DNA from 3 places in the Exiguobacterium sp. CH10 genome. Region 2 is predicted to be linked to each of the others. Evidence: riboswitches for the same ligand, from Rfam matches in the RefSeq annotation. Region 2 holds a riboswitch; each other region holds the start of a gene.
The links. A riboswitch is a leader RNA that binds a small molecule or an ion and turns the genes downstream of it on or off. The one in region 2 is predicted to bind S-adenosylmethionine.

Region 1 (4,743 bases), on a different contig from region 2:
TTTCCCTTCGTAGAGGTCCTTGTTCTCTTCGAGCCATTCTGGCATGTAACGTGAAGCCTCTACATCGATTTTGATCGCGTTTTTAAAGTGACCAAGTTCGTACTCGTAGTTGTTACGAACGTCGAGGATGACGACATCATCACGATTCATCATCTCTTTCCATTCTGCTGGTTCGAGGTATGCACCGTGTTGTTTCGGTACATCAAACTCACCATCAAAGCGCCACGTCACGAGCTCTTTCTTGTGACGGACAAAAATTTTCTTGAACGCATGCTCTTCGACTTCATCGATTTTGAACTCGATATCGCTGAAGAGTGGGTTTGCTTTCAAGTCGTTCATGTATTGCTCAGTTTGTTCCCAAGTACCAGAGCACGTCCCGTTGATTCCTTCGGAGGAAATCAAGATGCGTCCTTTGATGCCGAGGTCTTTACAATACTTCAAATGTTCTTGCGTGAGTGTTTCTGGGTCTTCGATGTTGACGTACTTATAGTACAGCAAGACCCGCATTGGTTTTGTTTCCATGTTGTGTTGCTCCCCTGTGTTCAGTTTTTTGCAGGAAAACGAACGTTGGGTTGTGTCGTTCGACGAATAGACTTGCCTGCAACCACAAGTCCATTATTATATGATAAATATCACGACGAATTTTCGCAAATGGTTTTTAATTTTTTTTGACGAATGCAGGGAGATGCGTCTTGCAAATCGAATTCGGGTATTAGAGTAGTAGTAACGAAAGTTGAAGGTGGAACGACTATGCTCACTTCTCTCCAACAGTACATCATCCAATTAATCGAATGGCTTCAAAGTTTGCCTGGCGGTCCTTGGGCCGGACTCGGCGCTCCGTTTTTAGAAGCGATCTTTCCGTTTTTGCCACTCGTTTTAATCATTTCAGCGAATGCGGCAACATATGGTTTTTTGTTAGGGGTCCTTTTATCGTGGATCGGGAACTTACTCGGAACGATTGTCGTCTTCGCAGCGGTCCGATATGTGTTTCGTAAACCGATGACGCGCTGGCTCGAGAAACATAAAGCGGCGGTCTATTGGTTAGAACGAATCAACCATATGAGTCCGATCTCACTCGGGTTCTTGTATTCACTCCCGTTCATCCCAGTCAGTTTGATCACCTATTTGCTGGCGCTCATTCAGATGCCGCTCCGTACGTTCATTTTGGCGGCGGGATTCGGGAAACTACTCGTCGTCGTCATTTTCTCGGTCATCGGGGATCAATGGGAAGAATTTATCCAAAGCCCGTTTCGTTTATCGATGCTCGGTCTGCTTTTGGTCGCGTTGTGGGCCATCAGTCGAGGACTAGAAGAAGTGCTCAAACGACGTGCTTTCAAGAAACGCAACGAGCAATTGAAACAAGAAATGGTGACCAAACGACAAACACCCCTTTGAATAAAGGGGTGTTTTCGCTTAAGACTGCTTTTTAAAACGCGGGAAATTGAATGCGATGGCAATTCCTCCGCAGATAAAGAGGAGGAACGGATAAAGCATGAACGGGACGAGGTCCGGCGAAGCGGTCTTCGTCAACTCTGCGGCGATAAGAAGTTGCGCTCCGTATGGGAGAATCCCTTGTACACCACATGAGAAGATATCGAGCACACTAGCTGATTTCTTCCGTTCGATGTCATATTCGTCGGCAATATTCGCGGCAAGTGGTCCGGCTACGAGAATGGAAATCGTATTGTTCGCCGTCGCCACGTTCGTCGCACTGACGAGACCAGCGATACTCCACTCGGCACCAGCACGTTTTTGAATCCGTGATGTCAATGCATCACGCAAATACGTGAGTCCACCGTTGTGCGAAATAAGACCGACGAGGCCGCCCATGAGTAACGTCAAGAACGAGATTTCGGCCATACCGACCATGCCATCGGCGATAGCGGTCACAAATGCTGTGACGGATAAGCTTCCGTCGAGAAGACCGATGATTCCGGTTAGCGTGATCCCGCCTAACAAGACGAGAATGACGTTCAGTCCCGTTAACGCCAGTCCGATGACCGCGAGATACGGAATGAGTTTGTACCATTCGAATGCGGCGACATCGACCGTCGATTCACCGTTTGACAAGACCGCGAGTAAAATCGTCGTGATGATGGCAGCTGGTAACACGATCCAGAAGTTCGTCCGGAACTTATCACGCATGTTCGTCCGTTGTGTCCTTACGGCAGCGATGGTCGTGTCCGAGATGAATGAGAGATTATCTCCGAACATGGCTCCGCCGACAACTGCCGCGGCAGCGATCGCGACGTTTACACCACTCTCTTCATGAATACCAAGAGCGATTGGTGCAAGTGCCGCAATCGTACCAGTTGACGTGCCCATTGCCATCGAAATAAAAGCGGCAATGACGAATAGCCCACTCAATAAGAGAGATGGCGGTAAGAGCGTCAACGCGGCGTTAACCGTCGCATCGATTGCCCCGATGGATTCAGCTACAGTTGAAAAGGCACCGGCCAGTAAGAAAATAAAAATCATAATGATGATTCCCGGATTTCCGGCACCTTGTGCGATGCGTTCCACGGTTTGTGTGGCGCTTCCTTTTGTCATGAATGCTGCAACCATCAAGGCGATGATGGCTGCGACGAGGACCGGAAACTTATAAAAGTCTCCATAGTAGACACCCGCCCCGATGAAAAAGAGCAAGAAGACGAGTAACGGCAGAAGTGCCCACTTGTTTGCTGTTGGTTGTTCCAAAATAATCACCTCACTAAAAAATAAAAAGGACCTTTTTCTTGAGAAAAAGGTCCTTCGTGTGAAATACCTTTTCATCTTTCGGACGTATGTCCGCTGGATTTGGCACAGGTTCCCCGCTGCCGAGACTTCATAGGGCCAGTCCCTCCGTCTCTCTCGATAAAAAGTTAAGTTATCCTATTATCAAACACGTTCCCTAACGTACCTGTTTCAAATCTAGTTGTCAACCTAAAAACTCCCCAATTCGATGTGAGAAAGGGGAGTTTACGTCGTTAAATTGTTGAAGTGCGCCACGCGGTTACGTCCTGCATATTTTCCACCAACATACAGGGCACGGTCCGCGTTTCGAATCGTATCATCGAGACGCTTGTTCCCGAACGCTTCGATTGTGTCGACCCCGATGGACGCGGTGACAGAAATCTCATGGTGGTCGACAAGAAACGGTTTCGCTTCGATTTGATTGCGAATTCGCTCCGTGATTTCGATTGCTTGGTTCATGTCACAATGATTGAGCAATAAAATAAATTCTTCGCCGCCATAACGTGCAGCAAAGTCATCGGGACGAAGCACCTGACGGATTCGTCGTCCAAACTCTTGTAACACATGGTCCCCGACCTGATGACCGTACGTATCGTTGATTTTTTTGAAAAAATCAATATCGAGCATGGCGACCGATATCGGATATACCGACATATCGGATATTTGTTGAATGCCATATTCATAAAACGCACGCGCATTGGCGAGAAGCGTTAAACTGTCCGTCCGACTCTCGGTATAGAGGCGGTCCCGTTCGTGACAACGGCTAATGGTCCGGTTGAACGATTTTAACAATTTGATGATCTCATGCTGAATAATTTTTGGATAACCGTATACAGGTTCTCCCATCATGACAATCCATGTACGAATCTCTTCGATTTCCTCCGAACGAACAGAAACGAAGCTGTGGTAATCGTCATGGAAAGCGTCAGAAAGGGAAGTATCCCATTCAAAGCGCATTTCATAGTCGAGGACTTGCTCGATTGGCTGACTCATGTCAAGCAAAGTAAAGACGATGGGTCGATCGATGGGCTGTCGCGTCTTCAAGTCAAAGTAGAGGGTGCGTTCAAACAATTTAAACTCGACATACCCCTCATCATAATGATTCAGCTGTTCGCATTGACTTAAAAACACTTCGATGGCTTGCGCCTCGCTCTGTGATAAGGAAACGGCCTCTTTCGCTTCATCGTATTGCTCAATCAAGGATTTAAATGCATCTTGTCGCTCTTTTTGAATGAGGAGACGTTTAATGAAGAATGTTAACGCAGCGGCGATGCTACTGACGACGAGTAAGTTGGTCTCTCGGAAAAACGCTGCCGCTAATATGAAAATCAAACTGACGACGTACGTGTAGAAGGCGATTTTCATAAAATCGCTCAATGCGATGTCGACGCGGAACCACCATTTCACCTGATATTTTTGAAATACAGTGTTTAAGAAGATGGCAAGGAACAATCCAGCAAGCGGCACGAGCGAATCTTGCGAATAAAAGTCGAGACCGGTCTCCCCACCTAGTGCGAGATAGACAGCAGCCGGAATGACGATTTCTAAGTACGCCGTAATGGCATTCCAAGGATACGTGAAGCGGAAGCGACGGATAGCGACTTTCGGTTTCAAGTTGGCGAATTGAAAGATGAACAACCCGATTTGGTTGACGATGAGTGCTGTTTCAAATCCAAAGAATAAAAATAAAATTAAGACGATACTTTCAGAAAATGTGAAGTACACACCTTTGACTTCGATCGAGTCGAGTTGAAAAATGATGACAAGCAATGAAATTAAAATAAACGACAGCGGATCGATTGTTGGGGCGTGTAGGATATCCAATGCGAATAATGCGATGGTGAAGATGAATAAGGCACTCCATATACTCCAACCGAGCACGGACATCTTACGAAAGTGGTTCATGCGTTCCCTCCTAGCATGGGACATTTCAAGATCTAATAGTAAAGATTCGTCACGATTTCGTGTGAGTCCTGCTTCTGTTCCATGATGCTTGAATTCTAGCATTGA
Region 2 (4,743 bases):
GGCGCTGTTTGATGAGACGTGTCCCAAGTTCTAGGGCGTGACGTTTCCGTTCGATGCGAAGGTCGTCTGGTAATGTTTCCAAGTCAGCGACTCCCGCCAGACCGACCGTCCGACGAATCAATTCGCAGCCTGCGTAGCCGATCGCATCACTCAAAATCGATGGCAACAGTTCGTCCACGAATCCTACTGTGTTGAATGGCTCGACCGCCTGTGTGAAGCGTGTACGGAACGTTTTTTCGAACGTCTCCCAGACCGTGAGCACTTCTGTGAAGCGTTCGAACCGCTTCAACGGATGTGCATACGTCGAGAACACCAAGTGAGCGATGATTTGACCGATGTCAAAACCGAACGGACCGTAAAACGCAAACTCAGGATCGATGATTTTCGTTTCTTGACGAGTCGCAAAAATGCTTCCTGTATGTAAATCCCCATGTAGCAACGCTTCGTGTTTTGTCACGAACCCAACCTTCAATTTCGTCACTTCAATTTTCAAGGCGAGGTCTGACCACAGTTGCTCCACGTCCGGACGAAGAGCCGCTTCGATTTGATTCGATTCTGCATCACGATACGGGTCAGTGAAGATCAGTTTTTCTGTGATGTCGCATAGCTCTGGATTGTAATACTCTTTTTCGATTTGTTTCTTGGCGAGCGGTCCTTTCGCATAGTCAGATGTCGCAAACAACGTTTCCCCGAGGAATGTACCGACGTGACGCGCCAAATTCGGATAGCTCTCTCCTTTTAGGAAACCCGTCCGGACGATTTCAAACGCTGACAAATCTTCTAAAATCGTATAGGCGAGTTCACGGTCGCTACCGAGTACATCTGGTACGAATTGTGGTACGACTTTTGAAAACTCACGGAGTGCCAGTTGTTCGATCCACGAACGGTCAAGCGTGAGCGGCCAGCTCTCTCCAACGACTTTTGCATACGGCAACGCCTGTTTCACGATCAATGACGTTTCTCCTTGACGAATGCGAAAGACGAGATTTAAATTTCCATCTCCGATTTCCTCACATTCTGCAATCCCCTCTTCTAGTAACCCCAACTGTCGAACGTGTTCGACGACACTTTGTTCTGTAAACGCCTCATAAGCCATGAAGATTTTCCCCTTTCTTAACTCTATGCATGAAAAAAGCCCCTTTCTCCGCGAGAAAGAGGCACACCCAAATTGGTTGTTCCTCTCATCTTTCAGACATATGTCTGGTGGATGTAGCACCGTGCCAAATGGTCGGTTGCTGCGGCGTCGTAGGGCCAATTCCCTCTGCCAACTCGCGATAAGAGTAAATGATGTAATTGTGTTTGACGTGTTGAGACGAATATTACGGATTAGGCACGCTAGTTGTCAATCCTCTATTTTCGGTCGACTCCCTATTTTTGACACGCATATATAGAAACATTATTTTTAAACTTTTTTTCTCAAAAAAAGGAATTGACGAGTGAGCGATTCTATGTAAAAATTCAATTAAATTTCACAACTTCACAACTATTCTTATCAAGAGCAGACGGAGGGACAAGCCCGATGATGTCGCAGCAACCGACCAGTAATGGCACGGTGCTAATTCTTGCAGCTATCGCTGAGAGATAAGAGTTCATTGTTTTCGAATGACCTCTTGCCAAGCCAAGAGGTCATTTTTTGTTTGACCTGAAAGGAGGAACTTATGGGAGTCATCGCAACTTATGAAATCAAACATACCGATCACGTCGAACGCGTGGCTGAGAAAATCGCACATGAGCTGACCGTCGGGACATGGACCGAATTGAACCATCTCGAACAGCATCAACTACAGGCATTCCGCGGTGAGGTCATTGATATCTCCCAACAGGAAACGACGAGTCGCTTCTCGATTCGTTACCCGCTACATAATGTGACACCGGACTTTTCGTCCATTCTGACGACGACATTCGGAAAGCTGTCGCTCGACCCAAGCGTCCAACTTGTCGACCTAACGCTCCCGGACGAGCTCGCATCGGACTTTCCTGGTGCCGCATTCGGCGTTGAAGGTGTCCGCGACATCCTTCGAGTACACGACCGACCGCTCGCCATGAGCATCTTCAAAGGTGTCATCGGCCGGGATCTCGACTTTTTGGCGACACAGCTCCGTGACCAATTCAACGGCGGAATCGACCTCGTCAAAGACGATGAGATTTTATATGACAATCCGCTCACCCCATCGCTCGAACGGGCTCGAATTGGAGCATCGATCATTCAAGAACATCAAGAATTGACGGGTCGTTCCGTTCTATACGCCGTCACGTTGAGCGGACCCGTTTTCACCTTACGCGATCAGGCAAAACGTTTGATCGAGGCAGGCGCGACCGCATTTTTGTTCAACGTGTATACGTACGGGCTTGACGTGTTACGAGAGCTCGCCAAAGACCCTGAGATTCACGTCCCGATTTTGGCACATCCTGCTTTTGCGGGAGCGTTGACCGGATCGATTCGTCATTCCCTCCTCTTTGGGAAACTGATTCGACTCGCCGGGGCGGACTTGACGCTCTTCCCGTCGCCATATGGTTCACTCTCGACACCGAAAGACGAAACACAACAGATTCAAACGTATGCGACGGAATCCCATTGGACGAAACCGATTCTGACTGTCCCGTCTGCCGGGATTCACCCAGGACTCGTTCCGGATTTGATTCGTGACTTCGGAACGGATGTCGTCATCAATGCAGGCGGTGGGATTCATGGGCATCCCGACGGTGCGGTTGCTGGAGCGAGGGCGTTCCGCCAAGCAATCGATCAGGTAATCGGTAAAACGAGCGAGACCGATGCGTTATCGACTGCGCTGAATGCGTGGGGTGCGCGATGAGTACGCACGTCATCTGTGATTTCGACGGAACCATCACGGAAGAAGATAACATCATCGTGTTGATGCGACGCTTCGCCCCACCTGAATGGGTCGAACTCAAAGATGGTGTTTTGAACCAAACGCTCTCCATTCGAGAAGGCGTCGGTCAGATGTTCAGCCTGCTCCCGAGCCATCAGGAGACTTTGTATCGCGACTTTCTGCAGTCGACCATCACGCTTCGAGCGGGGTTTGTCGAGTTTTTGCAAGAGATACAATCACAGGGTTTTCGATTTGATGTCGTCAGTGGAGGCATGGACTTTTTCGTCCATCCGATTCTAGAAGGTCATGTCGCACCGGAACACATCTACTGCAATCACGTTGATTTTTCAGAAGCGACAGCGCGCGTCACATGGCCTCATTCATGTGATGTTCATTGTTCGAATGATTGCGGATGTTGCAAGCCGACGATTGCCCGACAGATCGTCTCACCTACCGACACGTTAATCGTGATCGGGGATTCCGTCACCGATTTTGAAATCGCCAAACGCGCCGACGTCGTGTATGCGCGCGGTCAACTGATTTCGCTATGCGAGGCGGAAGGAATTCACTATGTTCCGTTCGAGACATTCCATGACATTTCAGCTTATACGAAAGGAGTGAACGTATGACTGTACAAGAACGATGGGTCGAACTTGCCGACATTAAAGACGAGCTCGCCGCACGGGACTGGTTCCCCGGCACGAGCGGCAACCTGGCAATCCGCGTATCGGACGACCCGCTGACGTTCCTCGTGACAGCAAGCGGTCGTGATAAACGAAAGCGTACGGATGAAGACTTCGTTCTCGTCGATGCGACCGGTCAATTGATTGGAGAACAGTCAGGCAAACCGTCCGCGGAGACGTTGCTACACGTCGAAATCTTTAACAACACGAACGCAACCTGTTCCCTTCACGTGCATACGGTCGACAATAACGTCATCTCGGAGCTTTATGCAGCAAAAGGTCATGTTACGTTCACGGGTCAAGAAATCATCAAGGCACTCGGCCATTGGGAGGAAGCGGCAATTGTCCGGATCCCGATTGTCGAGAACCATGCGGATATCCCGACGCTTGCCCGTTCATTTGCCCCACATGTTACAAGTGATGCCGGTGCTGTTCTCATCCGGAACCATGGGATCACCGTTTGGGGCGAAACGCCCGCTGCGGCAAAACGTTATTTAGAGTCATATGAATTTTTGTTTAGCTATTCATTAAAATTACGCGCCTTAGGCGTCCATTCATAAGGAGGAATTCAACATGGCAACGATTTATTTTCAACAAACCGAAGAACGTGTCAGTGATCAACAAGAGGTACGTGACTTTTTAGAATCACGAGGCATCCTTTACGAAGCATGGGACATCGCGAAATTACCGGCTTCCCTTCAAGAGAACTATCAACTAACAGACGAAGACAAAGCCGTCATTTTATCGACGTTCCAAGACGAGATTCAAGACGTATCGACGCGACGTGGTTACCAAACGGCTGACGTCATCTCCTTGTCCGATGCGACGCCGAACTTAGACGAACTGCTCGTCAACTTCCAAAAAGAACATCACCATACGGACGACGAGGTTCGTTTCATCGTCAGTGGTCACGGCATCTTTGCGATTGACGATGCAGAACGCGGTTACTTCAATATCGAGCTCAATCCGGGTGACCTCATCTCCGTACCGGTCAACACACGTCATTACTTCACATTGCAAGAAGACCGCCAAGTCGTCGCCGTTCGTATTTTCGTGACGACCGAGGGCTGGGTGCCGATTTACGAAAAAGAGAACGTGCAGGCATAAGAAAAGGTCTCTCGCTTAAAAACGAGAGACCAATTTTTTTAATGTTTGACCGCTGTCGGTTTCGATGAGAACCAGCCCCATGTTGCAATCCCGACCATGACTGACCAAAAGAAGATTGTCCA
Region 3 (4,743 bases), 680 kb from region 2:
CGTTATGTCCGCAATCGACTAGGGTATAACACTAGCAATGCCAATCACATGAAGGAGTGGAACAACATGGAACCAAAATTAGAGCATGACCCGAAAGTCGAACAAACAGAGAATCCGAACCGTCAATTCGACCAATTGGATGCTGGGGGCCCAAAGATCAGCGTTGTGACCGGGATGTTACTCGGTGCCCTCGTCGGTGGTCTCCTCGCCTTACTTAGCTCTTCGAATCGAGAGCAGACGAAACAATCGCTTACGAATGCAAAATCTTCGGTCGGAGGCATCGTGAACGAAGTCAAACAAGATCCAGCCGGGAAAGCATCTCAAGTCATTGAACAAGTAAAGACCGCTTCTGGCAAGATTCAGGAAGTCTCAACAGACGTCCAAAACGTATATGAAAAAGTTGTCGGAGAAGTCGATACGGTCAAAGAAGACGTCAATAAAATCGTCGAGACGGCTCAAGAAGCCAAATCAGATTTACAAGACATCGGTGAAAAAGTCGTCGAAGCGAAGGATACCGCGCTTGGACAAGAAAACACTTCAACTGATTCGTCATCGAATGATCATAAACAGACACCTCCAACGACTTGAACCTAAAAAAACGACCTTTCCGCGGAAAGGTCGTTTTTGTTGTTTACGCGAAACGCTTCGCGCCTTCTTCAAGAACTGCTGCTTTATCTGTTTGCTCCCATGGGAGTTCGATATCTGTACGACCGAAGTGACCGTAAGCTGCTGTTTGCTTGTAGATTGGACGGCGAAGGTCAAGCATCTTGATGATGCCTGCTGGACGGAGGTCGAAGTTCTCACGAACGAGTTCGACGAGCTCTGTTTCGCTCAATTTACCAGTGCCGAACGTATCGACAGCGATTGATACTGGATGTGCTACCCCAATCGCGTAAGCGAGTTGAACTTCTGCTTTATCCGCAAGTCCTGCTGCAACGATGTTTTTCGCTACATAACGAGCTGCGTATGCTGCCGAACGGTCAACTTTTGTAGGATCTTTACCAGAGAATGCGCCACCGCCGTGACGTGCGTATCCACCGTACGTATCAACGATGATTTTACGTCCTGTAAGACCTGCATCTCCTTGTGGTCCACCGATTACGAAGCGACCAGTCGGGTTGATGAAGTATTTTGTTTCAGCATCGATGAGTTCAGCCGGGATGACTGCTTCGATGACATACTTTTTCAAGTCTTCTTGAATTTGCTCGAGCGTGATCTCTTCTGCGTGTTGTGTCGAGATGACGATTGTATCGATACGAACAGGGTTGTTGTCCTCATCGTACTCAACCGTTACTTGCGTCTTACCATCCGGACGGAGGTAATCAAGCATACCGTTCTTACGAACTTCAGCAAGACGACGTGACAATTTGTGCGCCAATGAGATCGGAAGCGGCATGAGTTCAGGTGTCTCGTTTGTCGCGTATCCGAACATGAGACCTTGGTCACCTGCTCCGATTGCATCAAGTTCCTCTTCAGTCATCTGACCTTCACGTGCTTCAAGAGCTTGGTCAACACCTTGCGCGATGTCTACTGATTGCTCGTCAATCGACGTCAAGACTGCACATGTTTCTGCGTCGAAACCATATTTCGCACGTGTGTATCCGATTTCACGGATTGTTTCACGGACAACTTTCGGGATATCCACGTAAGTTGACGTTGTGATTTCACCAGCTACGAGTACAAGACCCGTTGTGACAGACGTTTCTGCCGCAACACGGGCATTCGGGTCTTCCGCTAAAATGGCATCCAAAATCGAGTCAGAGATCTGATCACAAATTTTATCTGGATGTCCTTCAGTAACCGACTCTGAAGTAAAAAGTCGACGGTTCAATTTTGACATTCAAAAAACCTCCTATAATAAGGGTGATATGTGGACGGTACTCGTTCCCCTTACGCGTTGCTTTGGGACGGTAATGAAAAAAACCTCCCCCGATGACATACATGGGGAAAGGTTGAATCGTTCTTCCTTACCCTCTTATCGTTCGAAGCTAATGGCTTCGCTTCAGGATAGCACCTTTTCCGCACAAGACTTCATGTCGGACGGTTGCTGGGCTTCGTAGGGCCTTGTTCCCTCCACCGCTCAGAATAAGAGTATCCGTTACGAAAACCATCATATAAATGACGCTCGATTATGTCAAGGGAATCAGACGAATTCGTTAAAGTTTTCACCGACTTGCAAAACATTTCTGTTTGTGAATCGTCAAACATTTTTTTAATTCGTTTCTGTTTTTTAACACCTTGTGATAAGAGAATGTGATAAACTGTCTTTGTAAGAAAGCGCTTACTTAGAGAGAAGAAACGCTTGTGTTTGATTAGTGTGTCACATATAATTAAAAATGTCATACTGATTAATCGTAATCGCGGAAGTATGCGGATTTCATCCACATCTATTTAGGGGAAAGGTGGGATTCAGGATGGCGACAACGCTCCTGAAAATCGAAGAATTAATTAATGGTGCCGACATGAAACGGAACTTGACGGTTCCAGAATTGGTGGAAGAAGCCATCCAAAATGGTGAAGGTGTACTGACAAAAGACGGGGCTTTATCTGTCAGCACCGGTGCTTTTACCGGACGGTCACCGAAAGACAAATTCGTCGTACAAGATGAAGTCAGCAACAACCTTGTCGATTGGGGAAAAGTGAACCAACCGATCGCAGAAGAGAAGTTTTCAGCACTTCTCGACAAAGTACTCAACCATTTAGAAAAGAAAGACAAACTTTATTACCTCGAAGCGTCTGCTGGTGCCGATGAGCACTATACGTTACCGGTCCGTGCCATCACGGAATATGCATGGCATAGTCTGTTCGCTAAACAGCTATTTCTACGCGAATGGCCAACGAAAGGTGCGTTCGATCCGTTCACTGTGATTTATGCACCGAGTTATAAAGCAGATCCTGCAGTGGATGGCACGAACTCAGAGACGTTCATTCTCGTTTCATTCGCCAAGCGCACAATTCTGATCGGGGGAACAGAATACGGTGGCGAAATTAAAAAATCAATCTTCTCCGTCATGAACTTCTTGCTACCTGAGCAAAACGTCTTATCGATGCACTGTTCGGCAAACGTCAACGATGCAAACGAAACGGCACTCTTCTTCGGGTTGTCGGGAACTGGGAAGACGACACTTTCAGCTGATCCACAGCGCCACTTAATCGGAGACGATGAGCATGGATGGTCACCGGATGGGGTCTTCAACATTGAAGGCGGTTGCTACGCGAAGACGATCAACCTTTCGCGTGAGAACGAACCACAAATCTATGATGCAATCCGTTTCGGTTCATTGATTGAAAACGTCGTATTGAATGAAGATCGTACGCCGGACTACAAGAACATTTCCTTGACTGAAAATACGCGTGCGGCATATCCGATTGAATTCATCGACAACGCGATGCTCCCATCACGTGCCGGTCATCCAAATACGATCGTCTTCTTGACGGCCGATGCGTATGGTGTCTTGCCACCAATCAGCAAACTGACGAAAGAACAGGCGATGTATCACTTCTTGTCTGGTTATACGTCTAAGCTTGCCGGTACGGAGCGAGGAGTCACAGAACCACAAGCGACGTTCTCGACTTGCTTCGGTTCACCGTTCCTTCCGCTCGCTCCAGAGCGTTATGCGGATATGCTCGGTAAATTGATTGAAGAACACGATGTGGATGTCTACCTCGTCAACACGGGCTGGACAGGTGGAGCATACGGCGAAGGTTCACGTATGAAACTCGCCTATACGCGTGCGATGGTCAATGCCGCCGTCAACGGTCAGCTTCGTGATGTGGAGACGATGAAACATGACATCTTCAATGTCGAGATTCCTGTAGCCATCGATGGTGTACCGAGTGACGTGCTCAATCCGCGAGATACGTGGAGCGACCCAGCTCGTTACGACCTAGAGGCAAAAGCACTCGCCATGAAATTTAAAGAAAACTTCACTCGCTTTACGAAAGCAAGTGAGTCCGTCATCGCAGCCGGACCACTCGTCATCTAACGCAAAAGCACTGACTCATTTTTTTATCGAGTCAGTGCTTTTTCTTGTCGCAACATCCAATCCATCGCTTGTTCGGTCGTCTCCCATTTATCCCAAAACGGGAGCTGGTGACCGAACGGGAGCACCCAAAACTCTGCCTGTTCTCCTAATTTCTCAGCGACGGCTGTCGCATGACGTAAGCGAACTTGTTCATCGTCCGTACCGTGGATGAGCAGTGTCGGGGCGACCCATTCCTTGTAAAGCGGTGAACGGTCGACATACGCAGATTCTGCGGATTCGGGGTCCCCTCCCGTCATCCGACGTAACATCTTCCGCATCGAACGCTGTTCTTCATACGTCCACTCGAGGTTTGTCACGCCAGCCCATGAAGTAACCGTCGTGACCGGTCGTTCGGAAGCGAGCGAGAGGGCCATCATGCCCCCTCTTGAAAAACCGAGGACGTGGACCGATCGTCCGCTCATGTGGACACGATCGAATAGCGAGAGCACGTCCTCTAAGTCTTCTCCTCCAAAGTCTTCTTTTCCCGTCCCGCCGTGATTGCCACGATAGACCGGGGCGACGACATGAAATCCCCGCGATGCAAATTGCATGAGACGTGGTAAACGGACATCCCCGATTCGGGCCGTTCCTCCTCGTAAGTACATCAATACTTGGCCGTTTGAACGTTTCGGCTCAATCGAATACGCCACGACCTCTTCCCCATCTGTCGTCGTGTACCATCCTCGTGTCACCCGATAACCCGCATAAGGTGGTAACA

Region 1: linked by a shared signal. The riboswitch ahead of KNP04_RS11925 (Na+/H+ antiporter NhaC family protein) and the one ahead of KNP04_RS05940 (2,3-diketo-5-methylthiopentyl-1-phosphate enolase) in region 2 are both predicted to bind S-adenosylmethionine.
Region 3: linked by a shared signal. The riboswitch ahead of metK (methionine adenosyltransferase) and the one ahead of KNP04_RS05940 (2,3-diketo-5-methylthiopentyl-1-phosphate enolase) in region 2 are both predicted to bind S-adenosylmethionine.

What each region holds. Positions count from the first base shown of each region.
Region 1 covers NZ_JACSKO010000003.1:286,573-291,315, forward strand. Annotated here, with positions in the region: gene trhO (oxygen-dependent tRNA uridine(34) hydroxylase TrhO) at 1-522, opposite strand, end outside; gene KNP04_RS11920 (TVP38/TMEM64 family protein) at 751-1,395, shown strand; gene KNP04_RS11925 (Na+/H+ antiporter NhaC family protein) at 1,414-2,772, opposite strand; SAM riboswitch class I at 2,766-2,860, opposite strand; gene KNP04_RS11930 (GGDEF domain-containing protein) at 2,959-4,638, opposite strand.
Region 2 covers NZ_JACSKO010000001.1:1,187,980-1,192,722, forward strand. Annotated here, with positions in the region: gene mtnK (S-methyl-5-thioribose kinase) at 1-1,096, opposite strand, end outside; SAM riboswitch class I at 1,179-1,281, opposite strand; SAM riboswitch class I at 1,487-1,588, shown strand; gene KNP04_RS05940 (2,3-diketo-5-methylthiopentyl-1-phosphate enolase) at 1,659-2,813, shown strand; gene KNP04_RS05945 (2-hydroxy-3-keto-5-methylthiopentenyl-1-phosphate phosphatase) at 2,810-3,460, shown strand; gene KNP04_RS05950 (methylthioribulose 1-phosphate dehydratase) at 3,457-4,074, shown strand; gene KNP04_RS05955 (cupin domain-containing protein) at 4,088-4,621, shown strand; gene KNP04_RS05960 (TerC family protein) at 4,660-4,743, opposite strand, start outside.
Region 3 covers NZ_JACSKO010000001.1:509,539-514,281, forward strand. Annotated here, with positions in the region: gene KNP04_RS02660 (hypothetical protein) at 67-588, shown strand; gene metK (methionine adenosyltransferase) at 632-1,840, opposite strand; SAM riboswitch class I at 1,973-2,092, opposite strand; gene pckA (phosphoenolpyruvate carboxykinase (ATP)) at 2,415-3,986, shown strand; gene KNP04_RS02675 (alpha/beta hydrolase family protein) at 4,010-4,743, opposite strand, start outside.